DNA from 4 places in the Paenibacillus sp. FSL F4-0087 genome. Region 2 is predicted to be linked to each of the others. Evidence: predicted binding sites of a transcription regulator. Region 2 holds the regulator's gene; each other region holds the start of a gene.

The links. Region 2 encodes Rex, which represses fermentation and respiration genes when NADH is low (regulators of the CRP and FNR family bind a similar motif). Its sites were predicted from a motif close to TTGTGAAATATTTCACAA; they were not measured.
Region 1: the regulator Rex is predicted to act here: its motif matches at 2,236-2,253, upstream of nadA (quinolinate synthase NadA).
Region 3: the regulator Rex is predicted to act here: its motif matches at 2,408-2,425, upstream of MHB84_RS25430 (cytochrome ubiquinol oxidase subunit I).
Region 4: the regulator Rex is predicted to act here: its motif matches at 2,119-2,136, upstream of MHB84_RS15425 (formate/nitrite transporter family protein).

The regions. Positions count from the first base shown of each region.
Region 1 is NZ_JBBODJ010000001.1:2,714,904-2,720,115, reverse strand. It holds gene ftsH (ATP-dependent zinc metalloprotease FtsH) at 1-2,027, shown strand, start outside; gene nadA (quinolinate synthase NadA) at 2,325-3,263, shown strand; gene nadB (L-aspartate oxidase) at 3,300-4,919, shown strand; gene nadC (carboxylating nicotinate-nucleotide diphosphorylase) at 4,916-5,212, shown strand, end outside.
Region 2 is NZ_JBBODJ010000001.1:5,222,785-5,227,996, forward strand. It holds gene dinG (ATP-dependent DNA helicase DinG) at 1-1,587, shown strand, start outside; gene MHB84_RS24085 (redox-sensing transcriptional repressor Rex) at 1,830-2,483, shown strand; gene MHB84_RS24090 (amidohydrolase) at 2,470-3,774, shown strand; gene MHB84_RS24095 (cell wall elongation regulator TseB-like domain-containing protein) at 3,816-4,346, shown strand; gene MHB84_RS24100 (hypothetical protein) at 4,650-5,177, shown strand; gene MHB84_RS24105 (AAA family ATPase) at 5,170-5,212, shown strand, end outside.
Region 3 is NZ_JBBODJ010000001.1:5,515,715-5,520,926, reverse strand. It holds gene MHB84_RS25435 (cytochrome d ubiquinol oxidase subunit II) at 1-880, opposite strand, end outside; gene MHB84_RS25430 (cytochrome ubiquinol oxidase subunit I) at 877-2,241, opposite strand; gene MHB84_RS25425 (TlpA family protein disulfide reductase) at 2,758-3,303, opposite strand; gene ccmA (heme ABC exporter ATP-binding protein CcmA) at 3,336-4,049, opposite strand; gene MHB84_RS25415 (ABC transporter permease) at 4,042-4,863, opposite strand; gene MHB84_RS25410 (nitrous oxide reductase accessory protein NosL) at 4,890-5,212, opposite strand, start outside.
Region 4 is NZ_JBBODJ010000001.1:3,329,021-3,334,232, reverse strand. It holds gene MHB84_RS15430 (molybdopterin-dependent oxidoreductase) at 1-702, opposite strand, end outside; gene MHB84_RS15425 (formate/nitrite transporter family protein) at 1,177-2,031, opposite strand; gene MHB84_RS15420 (DinB family protein) at 2,203-2,694, opposite strand; gene MHB84_RS15415 (FAD-dependent oxidoreductase) at 2,824-4,185, opposite strand; gene MHB84_RS15410 (glutathione peroxidase) at 4,560-5,042, opposite strand.

The DNA of each region.
Region 1 (5,212 bases), 2.5 Mb from region 2:
ATTCTGCTTTTTATTTGATTCTTTTTTTAGTTGTGGTGGGGATAGTCCAGTTCGTCAGCAATGGCGGCGAAGCCACCGATAATCCTAGATATGATCAGTTGCGCGCGGCGATCAAGACCAATAATGTCTCTGAATTGACGGTTCAATTCAACGGTCAGACGTACCTCGTGACCGGTCAATACAGGAAGACGCCTGACGGAGCCAAATCAGAAAATTTCTCAACGTATATTCCTCCTACGGATGAGGCAATTAGTGAGCTTGTAGCTGCAAGCGAAACGAACAATTTCGAATATCATCAGGAACCTATGAAAGGTGACAGCATCTGGTTGACGTTGCTGACTTCCTTTATTCCTTTGATCATTATGTTCCTGCTGTTCTTCTTCCTGTTTAATCAGGCTCAAGGCGGCGGCGGTAAAGTAATGAACTTTGGTAAAAGCCGTGCTCGTCTCTACAACGAAGAGAAGAAACGGGTTACGTTTGAAGATGTTGCGGGTGCTGACGAAGAGAAACAGGAGCTTGTTGAAGTCGTGGACTTCCTCAAAGACCCTCGTAAATTCGCAGCAGTAGGTGCACGGATTCCTAAAGGCGTACTGCTTGTAGGTCCTCCGGGTACAGGTAAAACCTTGCTCGCTCGTGCTGTTGCCGGTGAAGCGGGTGTGCCATTCTTCAGTATTTCCGGTTCTGACTTCGTTGAAATGTTCGTCGGTGTCGGTGCATCTCGTGTACGTGACTTGTTTGAAAATGCGAAGAAAAACGCCCCATGTATCATCTTTATCGATGAGATTGATGCTGTAGGACGTCAGCGTGGTGCTGGTCTTGGTGGTGGTCACGACGAACGTGAACAAACACTCAACCAGTTGCTCGTTGAAATGGACGGATTCGGAGCCAATGAAGGTATTATCATCGTTGCTGCAACGAACCGTGCTGATATTCTGGACCCTGCCTTGCTGCGTCCAGGACGTTTTGACCGTCAAATCACGGTTGATCGCCCTGACGTGAGAGGTCGTGAAGCGGTTCTGAAAGTACACTCACGCAACAAACCACTCACCAAAGATGTGAAGCTGGACATTATTGCGAAGCGTACTACCGGATTCTCTGGTGCAGATTTGGAAAATCTCTTGAATGAAGCGGCATTGCTTGCGGCACGTCGTAATCGCAGAGATATCTCCATGCGTGAAGTAGACGAAGCGATTGACCGTGTCATTGTTGGTACGGAGAAGAAAAGCCGTGTTATCAGTGACCGTGAAAAACGTATTGTTGCTTATCACGAAGCAGGTCATACCATTGTAGGCTACTTCCTGGAACATGCCGATATGGTACATAAAGTTACCATTATTCCGCGCGGACGTGCGGGTGGATATGTAATCATGTTGCCAAAAGAAGATCGTATGCTTGTTACCAAGCAAGAATTGCTGGACAAAATTACTGGACTCCTTGGTGGCCGCGTTTCCGAAGAACTGTTTATCGGTGAAATCGGTACGGGTGCATACAGTGACTTCCAACAAGCGACGGGTATCGTCCGTAGCATGGTTATGGAGTACGGTATGAGCGAGAAGCTGGGACCTATGCAGTTCGGTAGTTCGCAGGGACAGGTATTCCTGGGTCGTGATATCGGTCACGAACAGAATTACTCAGATTCCATTGCTTACGAGATCGATCAGGAGATGCAACGCTTCATCAACGAATGCTATGAGAAGTGTAAAGACTTACTCGTTAAACATTCTAAAGAAGTGCATCTGATTGCGAACACGTTGCTGGAAGTGGAGACATTGGAAATGGATCAGATCAAGCAATTGATCGAGACAGGTGCCCTGACTCCAAAAGATGAGAACAGCAACGATGGAGAAGGTACGCCTAGCGAAGGCGGAGAAGCGATCATCGACAACATCGGTGATGTACGCGTCCGTATCCAAGGCAAAGATGAAACGCCTGAACCACCAGCCGGAGATATTCCTAACGAAGCTCCGAATCTGGACAAAGGAAACAGCAATGACCCGGATGATGGTGGAACGAAGCCAACGTCTTAATTTATAACACCATCTGTCTTATAGTGGCAGATGACAAGGAGAGCCTTCGGGCTCTCTTTTTTTATGTATTCCTTCAAATTGTATAGATAATGATAACCGGGAGCTATAGGGCGAACTACGTAGGAAATGGGTGGTTATGCCCTTGTTCTGGGGCGATTTCATTTATTGACAGAGTCGTGAACGTTGTGTACATTAGGTGTTAAACCGCTTGTGATTCGTTTCTCAAGCGAAAATAACGACTTGGATTTGCCATATGAAACAGCGTATAAGGCTGTCCCGATAAGGAGAGGATCACAGGTGGAAGCTCTGGCTTTAGAGCGCAAGGCTGAGATGAACCGGGAGCTGCGCGAGCGGCTGATGGAGTTGAAGAAGGAACGGAATGCCATTATTCTTGCCCATTATTATCAACGTGACGAGGTACAGGAAGTCGCTGATTTCCGGGGAGATTCGTTTTTGCTGGCTCAGAAGGCGGCACAAACCGATGCGGATGTTATCGTTTTCTGCGGAGTTCATTTTATGGGTGAAAGCGCTAAAATTCTTGCCCCTAACAAAACGGTTATCATCCCCGACGAGCGTGCAGGCTGCCCAATGGCGGACATGGTGAACGTTGAAGGCTTACGTAAATTGAAAGCACAGCACCCGAATGCCAAAGTTGTAACGTACATCAATTCCTCAGCTGAGATCAAGGCAGAGACCGACATCTGTTGTACATCGGCCAATGCTGTCAGAGTCATTCAATCTGTTGATTCCGATGAAATCATCTGGGTACCGGATAAAAATCTGGGACATTATGTGCAACAACATACAGACAAGAAAATGATTATCTGGGAAGGTTACTGCAATACCCATGATATGCTGACGGTCAAAGACGTGGTAGAGATGAGAGCGAAGCATCCAAATGCCGAGTTCGTTGTTCACCCGGAATGTCGTCCTGAGGTTGTAGAGATGGGTGATTTCGTAGGTAGCACAACCGCCATTCTGGAATATTGTAAGAATTCGTCCGCTAAAGAATTTATCGTAGGTACCGAGGACGGTACAGGATACCAACTGCGTCTCGATAGCCCGGACAAACAATTCCACTTTGCTACCAAGTTCCTCGTATGTCCGAACATGAAAGTCAATAACTTGAAAAAGCTGGTTAAATGCTTGGAAACGATGAAGCCGCAAATTTACGTGCCTCCAGCCGTTGCCGACAAAGCCAGAGAATCACTAGAGCGCATGTTACTGGTGAAGTAGCATGCGTTACTCTTGCTCCAAGACAGGTGAAATAACATGATACCGCAATATTTAGTGGATTTTGATCTGTCCGCGCTGCCGATGGTGGAGACGGATGTGCTGGTTATTGGTTCGGGCATTGCTGGTTTGTTTACTGCGATCAAGGCGAGTGAACAACGCAGTGTGTTGATGATCACGAAGAAGTCGTTACTGGAAAGTAACACCCGGTATGCGCAGGGGGGAATCGCTGCGGTTATCGCTGAGGATGATTCACCTGCCTACCATTTGCAGGATACACTTGTTGCAGGAGCGGGATTATGCCGCTCCGAAGCAGTAGAAGCATTGGTGAACGAGGGCCCGGATGGAGTGAAAGAACTGATTCGACTGGGTACTTTGTTTGATCTGGAGAACGGCGAGTTGGCGTTGACGCAGGAAGGTGCGCACAGCCACCGCCGTATTTTGCATGCCAATGGGGATGCAACGGGATATGAGATTGTGCGTGCACTGGCTGTACAGGCGAATGAACATCCGGGGATTAAAGTGTGGGATGAGCATTTTGTCATTGACCTGATTACAGAGCAGGGAGAATGTGTAGGTGCGCTAGTACAGAAGGCTGACGGTTCGCAAGTATTTGTGAAGGCAGAGGCAACCGTTCTCTGCTCTGGTGGGGCTGGACAGTTGTATCGATATACGACCAATCCGGAAGTGGCTACAGCAGATGGCGTGGCGATGGCCTATCGTGCCGGAGCAGTTGTCCGGGACATGGAGTTTATCCAATTCCACCCGACCTCCCTTTGTTATCCGGGAGCACCACGTTTCCTGGTGTCCGAGGCTGTACGTGGCGAAGGAGCTTATTTGCGCAATGTGAAAGGCGAGCGCTTCATGGAACGGTATCATGCACAACTTGAACTGGCACCACGGGATATCGTTGCGCGGGCCATTGTCAGTGAGATGGAATCGACAAACAGTACCTTTGTATATTTGGATATCACTCATGAACCAACGGAGATGATTAAACATCGGTTTCCTACCATTTATGAGACCTGTATGCGATACGGACTGGATATGACCACAGACTGGATTCCAGTTGCTCCTGCTGCACATTACATGATGGGCGGAGTGAAGACGGATCTCAGTGGGGAGAGCAGCATTAGCCGGTTATTTGCCTGTGGTGAGGTATCTTCTACTGGAGTACACGGAGCCAATCGTCTGGCGAGCAACTCTCTGTCTGAAGCAATCGTATTTGGCCGGAGAATCGTGGATCGAATTCAATCCCTTCCTCCGCTTGCTTCACTCCAGACAAAGATTTCCACATTAACAAGTATTCGCAGGATCATAAAGGAAGAGCAGAAGCCGGTGTCCGAAAGACGTTTGCGTCTGCAAAAAATGATGGTGCGTCAAGTGGGGCTGCGCCGGAATGGCGCTAACCTGCAAGCAGCAATAGAGAAACTGCAACATGAACTGCAATTTTTTGATCAGAAGTTTACTCACAAAGAAGAGATGGAATATGCCAACCTTTTGACCTGTGCCTGGTTGGTTACCACTGGAGCATTACACCGCGAGGAAAGTCGGGGAGCACACTACCGTGAGGATTTCCCGCAGCGTGACGATGCCGTATGGCAGAAGCATAGTCTGCAGCAGCGAGAACAAGCGATTGTGGAGGAATTGATGTCATGATACTGAACGGATATAATGAAGGACTCATCGAATCAATTAAAAACTGGCTTCGTGAGGATGTTGGTGCAGGGGATGTCACAACAACTGTGACGATTCCCGCCGGCAGTCAGTCCAAGGCCGTGATACATGCCAAAGACAATGGAATCATTGCAGGAATTACGGTAGCAGAACTCGTGTTTCAGGTAGTGGATCCTGGCCTTGCGTTCACACCGATGGTAAAAGACGGTGATGCAGTTACGCATGGTACGATTCTGGCTGAGGTAGAAGGAAGCACACATAGCTTGCTGACAGGA
Region 2 (5,212 bases):
AAATGTTTCTATCACCGGGCCAAACATGAAGCCGGGCTGTCTGATATCGTCATTACCAATCACTCGAAATTATTTACGGATGTCAAAGCAGCACATCAGCTACTGCCGGCCTACGAAAGTCTCGTCATCGATGAAGCACATCATTTGGAGGACGTAGCAGGTAAGCATCTGGGTCTTCATATGAAATATTTCACGTTGGTTCATACTCTGACCCGACTGTTTAAAGATAGCCGTAATGGCCAACTGCCGATGCTTCGTTCTCAATTATCGGGTCACGAAAATTCGGTACAGTGGGGCTCCATGATTGATCAGATGTTCCCGCTTGCGGTCGAAGTCAAAGAGATGTGGGATCGACTAAGTGATACATTGTTTGGCCTGCTGCCTGAACGCAGCGATGCTTCTCCAGGCGAGACAGGACAATTCTCTCTTAGACTGAAGCCTTCACAAAAACCAGCTAAATGGCAGGAATTGCAGGATGCTGAAAACCAAATCTATGTCACTCTAGGTGATTTGATTCGTAAAGGTGACAAGCTGCTGCTTGAAGTGAAAGAAGATCAGGATGATTATCAGTCCGATAGTCTGATTACGGATATCTCAGGTCTGCTCAAGGACTTGGCAACGATTAAGGATAATCTGCGTTTCTTCATGCGGATGGATGATGCCAACACCGTGTACTGGATGGAGGCCAGCGGCCAGTTCCGCAGTAAATCACTTCAGCTCTATGCTGTTCCTGTCGATGTCAGTGCACAATTGAAGGATATGTTCTTTGATAAAAAGAAAAGCGTTGTGCTTACATCGGCTACGCTCTCCGTTGACAAGTCATTTCAATTCATGATCGAACAGCTGGGTTTGCAGGAAGCTGCCGAGAATAACCGTTTGTTAACGTCCATGTTGCCGTCACCGTTCAATTATCGAGAACAGGCGCTGCTCGTCATTCCGCGTGATTTCCCAAGCGTGAAGGGCAGTGTAGGCGATGCCCACTTTGTGGATATGCTCGTGCACTCCCTCGCGGAAACGGCTATTGCCACTCGTGGACGTATGATGGTGTTGTTCACCTCCTATCGCATGCTGCGCCAGGTCTATGACCCACTTAAGGAGGCCTTGTCAGGCAATGATATCTCTTTGCTTGGGCAAGGGGTGGACAGTGGCAGCCGTTCCAAGCTTACACGCCGCTTCCAAGATGCGAAAGCAACGGTGCTTCTTGGCACAAGCAGCTTCTGGGAAGGGGTGGACATTCCAGGAGAGGCTCTGACTTGTCTCGCGATTGTCAGACTGCCGTTCCAGCCACCGAATCATCCATTAGTCGAAGCGAAGAGCGAGCTTTTGCAGCAGCAGAAGAAAAACCCGTTTATGAAGCTGTCCGTGCCACAAGCCGTCATCCGTTTCAAACAGGGATTTGGCAGACTGGTTCGTACAGGCAAAGACAGAGGCATTGTAATTGTATACGATACACGCGTTATTGAAGCGTATTATGGCAAGTACTTTTTATATTCATTACCTGGTCCTAAAATGGAGCACATGCTCACCGAGCAGATGGTTCCTCGTATTTCGGAATGGCTCGAGAGACCGACCGAAGAGCAACAATAACAGATACGCTCTGTAGCTTCCATTATTGCAAGACGCCAGTGGTTGGCGGTAAAATTAAGTAATATGATTTTTGTTTCGTGGATATGCGAGTAAAGCAATTAAAGGAATAAAAGCAATAAAAGCAATTATCCATTATATAACAACGAGCATCCTGTTTAACTCAGTAATCTTTTTGCTCGTTTTAGACAGGGTGCTCAGCTTTTTCATCTATCTATCGTGGCCTTTGTAAGGGGGAGCAATGAATGAAATCAGATAAAATTTCGGAAGCCGTGGTGCGTAGATTGCCTGTTTACTTGCGTTATTTGAATGAACTGCATCAGCGCGAAGTCAATACGGTCTCTTCACAAGAACTGGGACTGAGGCTGGATTTGAATCCTGCCCAGATTCGTAAAGACCTGGCTTACTTCGGTGACTTTGGTCGTAAAGGGATCGGGTATGACGTTTCATATCTCATTGAGAAAATCCGCCATATTTTAAAAATAGACCAGCAGATCAATGTAGCTCTTGTCGGAGCAGGTAATTTGGGACATGCCTTGTCTAATTACAATGCCTATCTCAAAGACAACATGAAGATCGTCGCTGTATTTGATGCCTACGGTCCGAAGATTGGGAGTCAAATCAATAGTTTGACGGTGCAACCAATGAATGAATTAACGGATTCGGTCAAAAAAGACAACATTCGTATAGGTATTATCACGGTTCCCGATACGGAAGCCCAAAATGTTGCAGATCAACTGATTGAGTCAGGAATTGAAGCGATTCTGAATTTTGCACCAACGATTCTGAAGACTCCGCCGCATATTCGTATTCATCATGCCGATTTTACGACGGATTTGCTTAGTCTGGCTTATTACTTGGAGAATGGAAAGGACGACGAGGAAGATGACGACAAATAGATGGGTAATTCACAACGGCAAATTTGCCGTGTGTGAGGGTACGAATTGGAAAGTGGTTCAAGGTTTTATGGTTGTTGAGAATGACAAGATTGTGCATATTGGTGAGACATTGCCGGAAGGAGACGAAAGTCTGACAAAGGTGGACGGGAAAGGACTGTTCTTCTTGCCGGGTCTGATCAATACGCATGGTCACGCGGCCATGTCGCTTCTGAGAGGCCATGGAGACGATCTGGCGTTACAAGTATGGTTGCAGGAGAAAATGTGGCCAATGGAAGCCAAAATGACGTCTGAAGACGTATATTGGGGCACATCACTATCTGTTCTTGAAATGTTGAAAGGCGGAACAACAGCTTTCCTGGATATGTATGATCATATGGATCAGGTGGCGAAAGTGGTGGAACAATCCGGCGTTCGGGCTGCTCTGGCACGTGGGGTAATCGGACTTTGCTCAGAAGAAGAACAACTGCGCAAGCTCGAAGAGTCCGCAGCATTTGCCCGTCAATGGAATGGACAAGCAGACGGAAGAATTACAACTGTAATCTCTCCACATGCCCCTTACACTTGCCCTCCGGATTACATAGAGAAGCTGGTACAGGTTGCTCATGACCTGAATCTGCCTTTGCATACGCATATGTCTGAAACGCTTCGTGAAGTGGAACAGAACGTGGCTGATTACGGACTTCGTCCGGTTGCACATCTGGAGAAACTAGGATTTTTCTCCCGTCCATCACTGGTTGCACATGCGGTACATCTGAATGATGAAGAGATCGAGATTCTCGCAAAGCATGATGTAGCAGTTTCCCACAATCCAGGTAGTAACCTGAAATTGGCTTCGGGTGTTGCACGAGTACCTGATCTGTTGAAAGCAGGCGTGACTGTGTCCCTGGGAACAGACGGACCAGCAAGTAACAATAACCTGGATATGTTCGAAGAGATGAGATTGGCTGCGTTGATTCATAAAGGTGTATCTGGTGACCCTACTGCAGTGCCGGCAGGGGAAGCGCTTCTGCTTGGAACTTCATATGGTGCCAAATCCATATTCCTGAATAATACAGGCGCTCTGCAAGTTGGCATGAAGGCTGACTTCTTCGCGTTGAACATCGAACAAGCCCATTTCTATCCGCATACGGATCTGATTTCCCATACAGTCTACTCGGCATCGGCCAAAGATGTGGAGCATGTGTGGGTGGATGGTAAACAAGTGGTTAAACATGGCGAATGTCTTACGATGGATGAAGAGCGCATTCTGCGTGAGTCTCAGCTGGCATTTGACAGTTTGCTTGCCCGATAATTACAAGGACAGCATCGTCATAGGGAAAGGAAGTTCGGCTTTTGAAGAAAAAAAAGAAGTGGATATGGATTTCGCTGCTGCTCCTGGTTCTGATTCTGTTTGGACTTCAGCGTTATTATGTCTATGTTACCCAGGATCAGCGCAAGGAAGAGGCGTTGGCCATACAGGCGGCCCAGGAACAGCTGGGGATTACGTCCCACGAAGAGCTGCGTAAGTATGTTTGGGGACAGAAAGACGGCGGAGACAACATATACTGGACCCTGATCGGCAAAAATAAGGATAACCAGGATGTCATGGTGTGGGTGAAGTTTGATGAGAATAACAAACCGGTGACGGGAACGAATGCGGTACACGGGGAACTGTTAAAGAACGGCATGAATGAGGCTCAGATTCGAAATCGGTTCAGCTCTGAAGTTCCGGGCGGGGAGATCAAACGAATCATGCCAGGCGTTGTGAATGGAATCTATGTATGGCAAGTGTATTACAACGATGATACGCACAACTATTATCGGTTTTACCGCTTCAGCAACGGGGAACAGGTGGACCTGGTCTATACGATACCGAACAGCTAGAATTAGCAGACGTACTAACGTCTGAAGAGAATACATTAAAGAACCGGCAGACGGAAACCCGACTGGTCCGGTTCTTTGGCGTACTTTGTTGATCATTTTGGATTTGAATAGTTAAAATTAATAATTTATTCATATTTTCGCCTTAGATATTGTATATACGATGTGATATACTCAAATATGTATTCAAGGATACATCATACACAAATAAATCCTGTTAGGCACATCACAGGACATTACGTACACATATTTATATTCTTGCCTACAAGTTATAGGATGGGCCAAAATTTAGGAGGGGTAACTCACTTGAAAATAAAAGTATTGCCTATTGCTCTGACTGCCGTCATTTCAGCCGTTGTGTTGTTTGGAGGTTGGTTTGTGTATCGTCATGTGGCTGTGCAAAGCCCAATTGAAAAGATGGTTACCCAGTACGATGGAGTTAATGATGTTCAATTAACTATTAACCGCAATGATGTACAGTTGAAACTCGATCTGCAGCCGGATGTTGATCTGGGCAGGTTGGTACAATATATTCACAAAGAAGGACAGACCTTGATTGGCACTCGTTCGTTGAAGTTGGATGTCGTGGATCATTCCAACGAAGCGCTGGAGAGCTGGTGGGGAAGCGCGATGTTTACCGTAGCTCAAGCGATGGAAAACAAGCAATACACCGAGATTACACCGACCTTGTCTAAAATGGCTACAAATGGGATCAAGGTAAATACAGCCATGGATGACAATAATGTATATGTCAGTCTCAGAGATGGAGATGCCAGCAAGTTTATCATTCTGCCGCGTGTGCCCGGTCAGATAGGAGTGTGGCCTAATGCCTAAATGGACGAAAGAAATTGCCATTGGATTTGTACCCG
Region 3 (5,212 bases), 290 kb from region 2:
TGTTTTGAATTGTAATAAACGGATCAAGGATATAAGGATATTGACCAATTCCGTAAGCGAAAAAGGCACAGAAAAATTGCAGCATGATACATATAAACGCTAATCCGTAGCGGCGTCCGTTATAGATCAGCCACATCGCAATCATGAAGAAGGCAACGGAAAGCGCAAGTAGCCACCATAAATCCATCATATTTTGAAAATGTCGCTCATTGTGCTGTCCCAAATAAATAAATGCAGTCAGTGCGATGATAATCGTCGGTGTGCTCCAGAACAGGGCATAGTTACGCACCAGCTTCAATGCAGAGTGATCCTCTGCCCGCGACGCATAGAAGGTCAGAAATGAGCTGCTAATGAACAATACGGACACAATCGCGAGTCCAACGATGCTCCATGATAACGGATTGGTAAACAGTGTCCAGTAATCCAGCGAAACCGTCGAACCCTGCTTCACGATAAAACCACCTTCAGACAGCGTTAGCGCCACTGATAGCGAAGCCGGAATAAGCAATCCCGAAGCTCCATATAGAAACAGATACACGATATTATTTTTGGAACCATAGTTCTCAAAGGCATAAAACGACCCACGAATGGCGAGCAAAATGACCGCAATACTGCCCGGTACGAGCAGAGCTGATCCGTAATAATAAGCCGTGTCCGGAAAGAATCCAACGATGCCAATATAGAAAAAGACAAAAAATACATTCGTAATCTCCCATACCGGTGATAAATAACGGGAAATCAGACGATTAATCAGGTGATCCTGTTTCGTCAAGCGTGCATAAAAGGCAAAGAAACCCGCCCCGAAATCAATGGAGGCTACAATTAAATAGCCATACAGGAACAACCAGAGCACCGAGATGCCAATCAGTTCGTAACTCATGTACGCTCACCCTTTTCTGTAGACGGATTGCGCTTCTCCTTCATCCATTTCTCCATCTCGACTTCTGCCGGATTATTGTTGAACAAACGTCTTAGTACGAGAACACACATGACTCCCAGAACGATGTAGAGAAGCAGGAAGAAGAAAAAGATCATTCTGATGTTGGGTGATGAAGTGGCGGCTTCCTCAACACGCATATATCCCCGGATAATCCACGGCTGTCTCCCCAGTTCAGCATAGAACCAGCCCAGTTCAACTCCGAGAAAAGCCATGGGTGCGCCTAGTGCTATAATCCCAAGCAGCCACTTGTTCAGCTCATTGCGCTTTTTCCAGAACACAAACAGGAAGTACAGAACCGAGATAGCCAGTAGCGTAAATCCGATTCCCGCCATTAAATCAAACAGGTAGTGAACGAGCAGCGGCGGCCATTCGTCCTCCGGAAACTCCTCCAGTCCGGTTACTTCGGCATTAAAGTCACTAAAGGCCAGGAAGCTAAGCAGTTTCGGAAGGTGAAGCGCTCCTATAATTTCATGCTCCGCATTCAGCCATCCCAATAAAATCAAATCTGCGCCACTTTCTGTCTCAAAATGCCATTCTGCTGCTGCAAGTTTCTCCGGCTGATGCTCGGCCAGAAATTTGGCGGACACATCTCCCGCTAATGTGTTCAGTAAGCCGAACAGCAGAACCACCGCCATCATGAGATTCAAGGCTTTTTTGTGGTAGGCGGATGCCCCTTTTCTCAGTAGCGCAAAGGCTGCAATTCCGGCTAACAGGGCAGCTCCTGTCAAATAGGCCGAGCTTAACACATGGAACACCTTGGAGAATGTCGCCGTATTCAGCATCGCCTCCACCGGGTTAACCGCAGTGAATTGGCCTGCTTCCATGACAAAGCCTCCAGGCTGGTTCATGAAGCCGTTCACCGTCGTAATAAACACAGCCGACATGCCTGCACCGGTGACGATGGGAATCGTCAGCAGCCAGTGGATGTACGGATTTTTGAATCGATCCCACGTATACAAATAAATGCCCAAGAAGATGGCTTCAAAAAAGAACGCAAACACTTCCATGAATAGCGGGAGTGCTATGACATTGCCAGCCAGTTTCATAAAATTCGGCCACACCAGGGCCAGCTGCAGTGAAATCGCTGTACCGGTCACCACACCAACCGCCACAGAAATGACAAACCCTCTTGACCACCTCTTCGCCATCAGTGTGTAATGGGGGTCCTTCTTGCGAATCCCCATGAACTCTGCAATTGCGATCATTAGAGGTATACCGACGCCAAGCGTCGCAAAAATAGCGTGGAAGCCCAGCGTCATACCTGTCACCAGCTTGCTCCACATCACCGTATCGATTGCCATCCTTTACTGCCTCCTTTCAAACTCTGTTCGATTTTCGTACTGATTTGAAACTTTTAATTATTAGGTCAGTCATCCCTTGGGCTGCGTTTAATATCAGGTTTAGAGAAGTCCCACGAAATAGGTTCAGAGTTTGTCTATAAAGCGTTCCTCCATCATTGTATGTACAAAGAGAATTTTTTCACAAAGTAAGAGACGAGGAAGCTTTACCTGATACTGAAGGGCCAAAGTACTTAACAGGACCTAATAGTTAAAATTATTATATCTTTGTGAATTAGCAATTCAATCACTGACACGTCTTCGTCCCTAAATGTTCAAGAAAGGATCAACTCTTTCTGACAACTCGGTGAAAAGCGTAAAAAATACCCAAAGGAGCTATTGATTCTTTGGACACAACCGTGGTATTGCGATTTTCAATTCTACTATGCGTGCAAGATGTTCGGGAAAAATAAAACTAAAGAAGCCGCTCGTATAGCGAGCGACTTCTTTAGTTTTTTTGTTCATAAGTCTAACGAAGCTTCAATTCTTTTGCTGTACGGTCTCCTCTAGCCATTGCTGCAAAGGAATATCCTTAGTCAACTCACCGAGCAAAATGTGACTGAATATACCTTCCTGATCTATGATCATAGTCGCTGGCAAACCGGTGATACGATACAGACCGGAGACCTTTCCGGTCACATCAATGATAACAGGGAAATCGAATTCCTGTTTCTCCATAAATTCACGAATGGTGCCCTTCGCTTCCCCCACGTTGACAAACAGGGTCTCTACATCGTTTTGATACGTCTGAGCGATCTGATTAATCATTGGCATTTCCCTCACACAGGGCGTACACCATGAAGCCCAGAAGTTAATCATGACGACTTTACCCCGATAATCGGAGAGCTTCACCTGTTCTCCGGCTGAATTAATCGCAGTGAATTCAGGAGCAATTGCACCGGCTTCAATGGCACCGGTTCTTTTGGGCTCGGATGATGAAGTCTCCTGGTAAATTGCCCACACAGCTACCAGCACTGCAGCCACTCCAATCAGGATAGTAAGCAAACGTCTCATTTTCGCACTCATTTTTTCACTTTTTATTTCCAATAAATTCACCTTCATTTTAAGCCAAGACTATGATGAAATGCAGCATGAAGCGACCCGAACTGTTGACGAAACTCCTCAGTAGAGCCATCTCCCACATTACGTCCTTGGTTCATAAAAACAATCTGATCCGCAACATCATCTGCGATTTCAAGCTGGTGGGTGGAGAACACGACCATATGTCCCTCCTCCTTGATCTGTTTTATCAGATTTGTAAACTCTTGCATCCAGAAGGGGTCCAGTCCATTCGTCGGCTCATCCATGATCAGCAGCGGAGGCTTGGACAGCAGAGCCTGGGCAAATAACACACGCTGCCGCATTCCTTTGGAAAAGGTCGTGACCCGCTTCTTTTTTTGATCGGCCAAGCCTACCATAGTCAGCACTTCCGCTACTCTCTCTCTGGACACTTTCCTAAGCGCCGCCCAGAACTGGAGCACTTCCTCTGCCGTCAGACCCTGGTTGAAATGATAATCATCCGGCATATATCCGATCTGTTCCGAATATCGCTTTCGTTCTTTGGACCAGCGCATTTTGTTTACAATGATTTCTCCGGAGGTAGGTTGAAGAATACCTGCGAGCATACGCAGAACAGTGCTTTTTCCGGCCCCATTTCCGCCACATAAGGCAAGCACATGACCGGAAGAAACGCGAAAGGATATATCTTCAACGATCTGTTGTTTTTTTACGGATTTATACAGTCCAATAATCTCTGCTTCCACGTTATCCATGGGAACGCCCCCTTTCCCAGATCCCGTAGACTACCACGATAGAACATGCAATCCACAGCAGACATATCCCTGTAAAAATCCAGCTTCCACTGGATGGTTGCACCCAATCTACCCACTGATAATATTCAGGTCCCAGTATAGAGCCCCCGCCAAGTTTGATCACAACAAACAAACGTACCAGCTCAGCCGGATTGATGAAGGTTAGAACGGTGAGTAAGGGTTTTACCCACTGATAAGGCATGAGTCCCAGCACGGAGATTAGAAGTGTAGGCCATCCGATCACAGCAAAAAACCAAACGGATACGGATATTGTTAACGCTTGCCACCGATTTTTGGATAACGAACCAATGAACAGTGCAATAGTCAGAAATAGCAGCACCAGTCCACAGGAGAATACTAGAAACAATAAGTACGTCATAACATCCAAAGGGCTACCCACCCATCCGCTAAGAAGTCCCATGAGGCCGTAACCGAATGTTACTATAGTCACTAATACAACCGACAGACCCAGATATTTCCCAACAATAAAAGACATCGTACCGATGGGGTATGTGGACAACAGCTGCCAGCTACCCTCTTCCTTTTCAGAAGTCAACGAGAACGAGCCCAGAAAAAGCGTCATCAGCGGCAACAGATAAAGAATAAGATTTAACATGGAACCTGTCGTGCCAGAGTAGCCTGTTACAAAATTCTGAGAATTAATGATTAGCAAACTCAGACTAAATATGCAGAAAAGAATCAAAAATGAATATGACCAGGGGTTGCGAAATCCCATTTTCATTTCTCGTCGAACGACTTGTAACATATCTCCCATCATGCATCACCATCTTCATTGGACATTTACTTATGGCCTGAATCTTCCGTTGATTCACTTTCCCCATGTGTTTCTTCATGTACGCCTTCACTCATTCCCTCTTCGGAATGCCCATGCTCACCCATCATATCCATCGTCTCTGTGTTTTGTTTCCAGTCGTGGGAGGCGAGATCTTTAGCGGTCATGATCGTTCCTACACCCTGCTCGGCAACAAATGCTTCGGCAGATGGTTTATCCTTGAAATTGAGGATCCCGTAAGCCATCGGTGTACGCAGTGAAGCGTCATATACATACGTGGCTTTGCTGTACTCAATCCATTCCTTGTCATTATAATCACGAACGAAATCCA
Region 4 (5,212 bases), 1.9 Mb from region 2:
ATGCATTAATCCGAGTGCCAATGCACTGTCTGTACCGGGGTAGAGTGGAATGAACCAGTCTCCCCATTGGGCGGTCCGATTGCGATGGACATCAATAACGACGATTTGGGCGCCCTTTTTGCGGGCTTTCTCGGCCAGAACAACCTGATGCATATTGGTGCTGACGATGTTGCCTCCCCACACCAGAATGACATCCGCATGCTCTGTATCCTCGGGCAAGGTTCCCCGGTTCGCACCCATCGTATATTTCCAGCCGGTATTTCCCGCTGCATTACAGATGGTCTGTTCCAGCTTGCTCGCACCTAGCGCATTGAAAAATCGACGATCCATGCCATCCACACCAAGAATGCCCATGTTTCCATAGAAGCTGTAGGGCAGGATGCTCTCCGGTCCGTAGGTATCTGCCAGCGAACTAAATCTCGCCGTAATCTCTTCGATGGCTTCGTCCCAACTGATTCGCTCGAACTGGCCTTCGCCCTTGGCTCCGATGCGTCGCATCGGATATTGCAACCGCTCGGGGTGATACACCCGCTCCGTCATATTTCGGACTTTGTTACAGATGGCGCCTTTTGTAATCGGATGGTCCGGATTGCCCACGACCTTCACGATCTTACCGTTCTCCTTATGAAGCAGTAGGCCGCAAGTATCCGGACAATCGAGCGGGCAAACTGCCGGGAATACGCCATTCTCCTGATCGATCATATACAAGTTCCTCCCCCTTCAAAGTTATCCTCATATCATATCTTCTTCATGGTAATCGCGTAAAGAGAACAGTCTTTTTTACTGCCACAACCGCTCCAAATTTTTTTCAAAAAAAAATCTTTTTCCCCTTGATTCAATCTCGAAATTCAAGGGTAAATTAAAAATAAGGCATTAGGCTAGTGTTTCCCCACTTCCTCCTCATGCCATATCATGGACCACTCCCGAAATTCGCCATGAACAGGTTTCGTTCCCCCGAACCTTGTCATGGCGAATTTATTTTGCGTGCATACTTTTACATAAAAAAAAGCGACTCCTCTCCCGCCCATCACAGCAGACAGCCATGACTTGAACGAGATTAGATTCGCCAATTTCTGTTGCTATTTTGTTTAACTTCCCTGTTCCTGTTTAACTTCGCACTCGTCTTTGCTGGCTTATCGTGGTTACAACGCTACTCGATTACTCGAAAAAATGTCGCTACGCCTGCTTGCTCCACATCGGTCTGGCTTCTGTCTCCACAGGCTGGGCCACCGCCATTGCCACCTCAGGCTTCACTTCCGGCTCATGCTTGCGCAGGTACACCATCCAGTAAGCAGCCGCCACAAATAGCGCCCCTCCCGTCAGGTTGCCAAGCCATACCGGAATGAAATTCATGATGTATTGCCCCCACGAATAATGCCCTTCGAAGATCGCCGCAGGAATCAGGAACATGTTGGCGACAACGTGCTGGAATCCAATAGCCACAAAGGCCATCGTTGGGAACCAAATGCCCAGTACTTTTCCACTCATCGTATCCGATGCGTAGGACAACCATACTGCGAGAGCTACCAGCCAGTTACACCCGATCCCGGATATAAAAGCCTGAAGGAAGCTGTCCTCCAGCTTGTGTCCAGCCATATCCACTACTTTGGTCAAATAGGCACCTTCTGCCGTCAGACCGAGCACATGCCCAAATGCATAGGCCACAAAGAGCGCTCCAAGGAAATTACCTATCGTCACTAAGGTGAGATTCTTCAACATGTTGCCCGCGGACAGTTTACGTGCAATCGTCGCAAGTGGGACGGCCATCATATTACCTGTCAGCAGTTCCCCACCGCCAATCAGCACCAATATTAATCCTACCGGGAACACTGCTGCACCAATCAGATTAACCAAGCTGCCCCACTCGGTCGGAGCAGAGGCAATAACCCGAATATCCAGCAGAAATCCGAGCGCAATAAAAGCTCCTGCCAGAAAACTGAGTATCAATACGGAGGACACCGGATTTTGAGCTTTCTTCATCCCCGTATGCGCCGTATATTGTGCAACCTCAAGAGGTGTTTTTGCTGCCATAACGATCCTCTCCTTCACAGTTCATGAACATCATAATTCAACTTGTTTGGTTGATATGTTCATTGTATCGCGAAGGTTTCAAGAGGTTTGTTACTTTTATCACAAAGTCTGAAAACTACATTTTCACGTTTCGTTCTAGTTTACTTGATGTGCGATCGATGAGGTGGTTACTTACGCCGTCCCCAGATCCTCATGCTCACCGAAAATTTGCTGCAAATGATGTTCCAGATGCTCAACGTAATCTTGTGCCAGCCATTCTAGCGTTACCACACTTCCATCAGAGAGGATACATGTTTGCGATTGACCCATCTCTACCGAGACGGAGAGAACACGAATAACGGACTGGTTCAGACTAATCCAGAGATTTAATACATCTTCAATTGGTGCGCTCTTGTACTGTTGGCTCTCCACCCACTGCTCCTGCTGATACGAAGTTATACTAAAAGGTTCGGTCTGGTGCTGCATCTGTACAAATCTGCTGACATTATGCAGAGCCGAATCGCATAAATGCCCCAAAATTTGAAGACGGGACCATTTTCCTTCCATTCGTGGTGGAACAATCTCGTCCGGATTCATTGCAAGGAACTCCTGAGGTACCGATTGCAAGAGAACGTTCAACCGGGATACGGATTCTGTAAGCACGCCTGCGCCACTCTCCTTCATTTCAACTCCATTGCGTTTATAACGTTACAGTTGATAATATAGCACCATTTCCCAGCCCTAACTACCTCCGATTATTTTAAAAAACAAAAAAGAACTACCGCACGAAGCGGCAGTTCTCGGATATTTCGGTTAAACCATCGCTGGTGTTTTTACTTCTACTGGAGGCAACGCCTGAAGACCAGCCGAGTTCAGGAAGTTCCATGGTTTGTTGTAATGTGGTTGGAAGAAGAAGTCGATGAAGGCCAGCTCATCTACCGTCATGTTGTTCTGGATGCACACAGAGATCGTATTGATCGACTGTGTCAGATCAGCTTGTGACATGACCTGCGCACCAACAATGCGGCGCGTAGCCTGTTCATAGATTACTTTGAGCAGCAGCTTCTCTGCTGTTGGCATGAACTCTGGACGGTAAGCATCTTCAAGCGTTACAGCTTCAACCACCAGACCCTCATCCGCAGCAGATGCTTCCGTCAGACCTGTACCTGCAATATTTTGCTCATAAATTTTAATACCTGATGTGCCTTGTGTACCCATGTACCGTGTCGTAGGACGAACCAGGTTCCGTGCTACGAGTGTACCCATCCGCACCGCGTTGGTTGCCAGTGGAATGTACGCAGCCTTGCCGGTTGGATTGTAATGAATTGCACAGCTGTCTCCAGCAGCGAAGACGTCTTTTTGGCTGGTTTGCATATATTTATCCACGATGATTGCGCCGTTTGGCAGCATATCCACTTGGCCTTTGAGCAGTTCCGTATTTGGACGGAAACCAATGCACAGAATAACGAGGTCTGTATCAAACTCTCCTTTGGATGTAATGACCTTGTTCACTTTGCCATTCTCTCCGGTAAACTTCTGAACCGTTTGGCCCAGTGCCAGCTTGATACCGTGTCCAGTCAACGTTTCTTCAATGGCATCCGTGAACTCGGGGTCGAGATATTTGTTCAAGATCCGGTCCACGCTATCAATCAGTGTAACTTCCTTGCCGTTCATTTGGAAAGCCTCCACCAGTTCAATGCCGATATAACCTGCTCCTACCACGGTAATACGTTTGGCATGTTTGGCTTTCTCAATAATCGTGTTGGAATGGTTGTAGTTTTTGCAAAGTAAAATGTTATCCATCTCGATGCCTTCCAGCTTCGGTACGACAGGCCATGAACCCGTGGTCACGATCAGCTTGTCGAAGGTATCTTCGAATTCTTCCCCGGTTTTCAAGTTTTTAGCCTGAAGTTTGTGACCCGCAGCATCTACTGACGTCACTTCATGAAGCATTTTGGTAACGACACCGAGCTCGGCCAGTTGGTTTGGCGAAGAATAGAACAGTCCGTCTGGATCTTTCACCACACCACCTACATAAAGCGCAATGCCACATGATAAGAAGGAGATGTTGTCATTGCGCTCATACACTGTAATGGTAGCATCCGGGTACAATTTGGCGGTGTTAACGATGGCTGCGGTCCCTGCGTGTGTACATCCGATAACTGCGATTTTCATGATAAGGTTCCCCCTTGGAGTATATAAATAAAAAATTGAATATAACGTCATTTCGGTTGTGAAATATTTCACTTCTAAGCGAATAATGCTTATGTGATTTATTTCACTTTGTACACTTATTATAATGTGATATTTTTCACATTGCAATAGGTTAATCAAAGTAAATTCGTCGGATGTGGTTTTCTTTACGATCAGGCGAGTCATCGACTCATCTTCATTGACTTCAGTTTTCCCTGCTTATGGCTGGTTTATGCTCAAAATAAGCGTAGCAACTACCGCGGAGACACGTATATGGAGAGGATGTTTCGTACTAAAAATTGTATCAAAAAAAGCCTGTCCTCCAATCTGGAGGCAGGCTTCTTCGTTCATTCATTTTATACGCCAAGCAGCTTTTCAATCTCTGCAGTCATGGCTTCAGGGGATTCTTTTGGTTCAACACGCCCTACAACTTCACCTTCACGATTCACGAGGAACTTGGTGAAATTCCATTGGATGCTATTGTCTTCGCCAACACCAGGTTGCTGCTCACGCAGATACTTGAACAAAGGATGTGCATCTTCACCATTTACGTCGACCTTGGCAAACACCGGGAAATTAACACCATAGTTGATTTGACAGAAGGATTCTGCTTCCTCACTGGTACCCGGCTCCTGGCCGCCAAACTGGTTACAAGGGAAACCCAGTACAACCAAGCCTTGATCACGATAGCGATCATAGAGCTTCTGCAATTCACCGTATTGTGGAGTCAGTCCACACTTGCTAGCAGTATTGGCAATCACCAACACTTTGCCTTGATACAGATCGAGTGGAACTTCCTGATTGGCGGTCGTTACCGCCTGATACGAATATACGGACATGACTGATTCCTCCCATGATTATGATGTAGGTTGGGCTGCTGTATGTATGTACCCAATGACCATGCGGCACACAGCCTATCTCTATATTATAGACCTGAGGCGATTAATTACCAAATCTGTGATTAAACCCTGACCGAGTTCATTGGTAGAAGTAATCTTCATCCATCAAC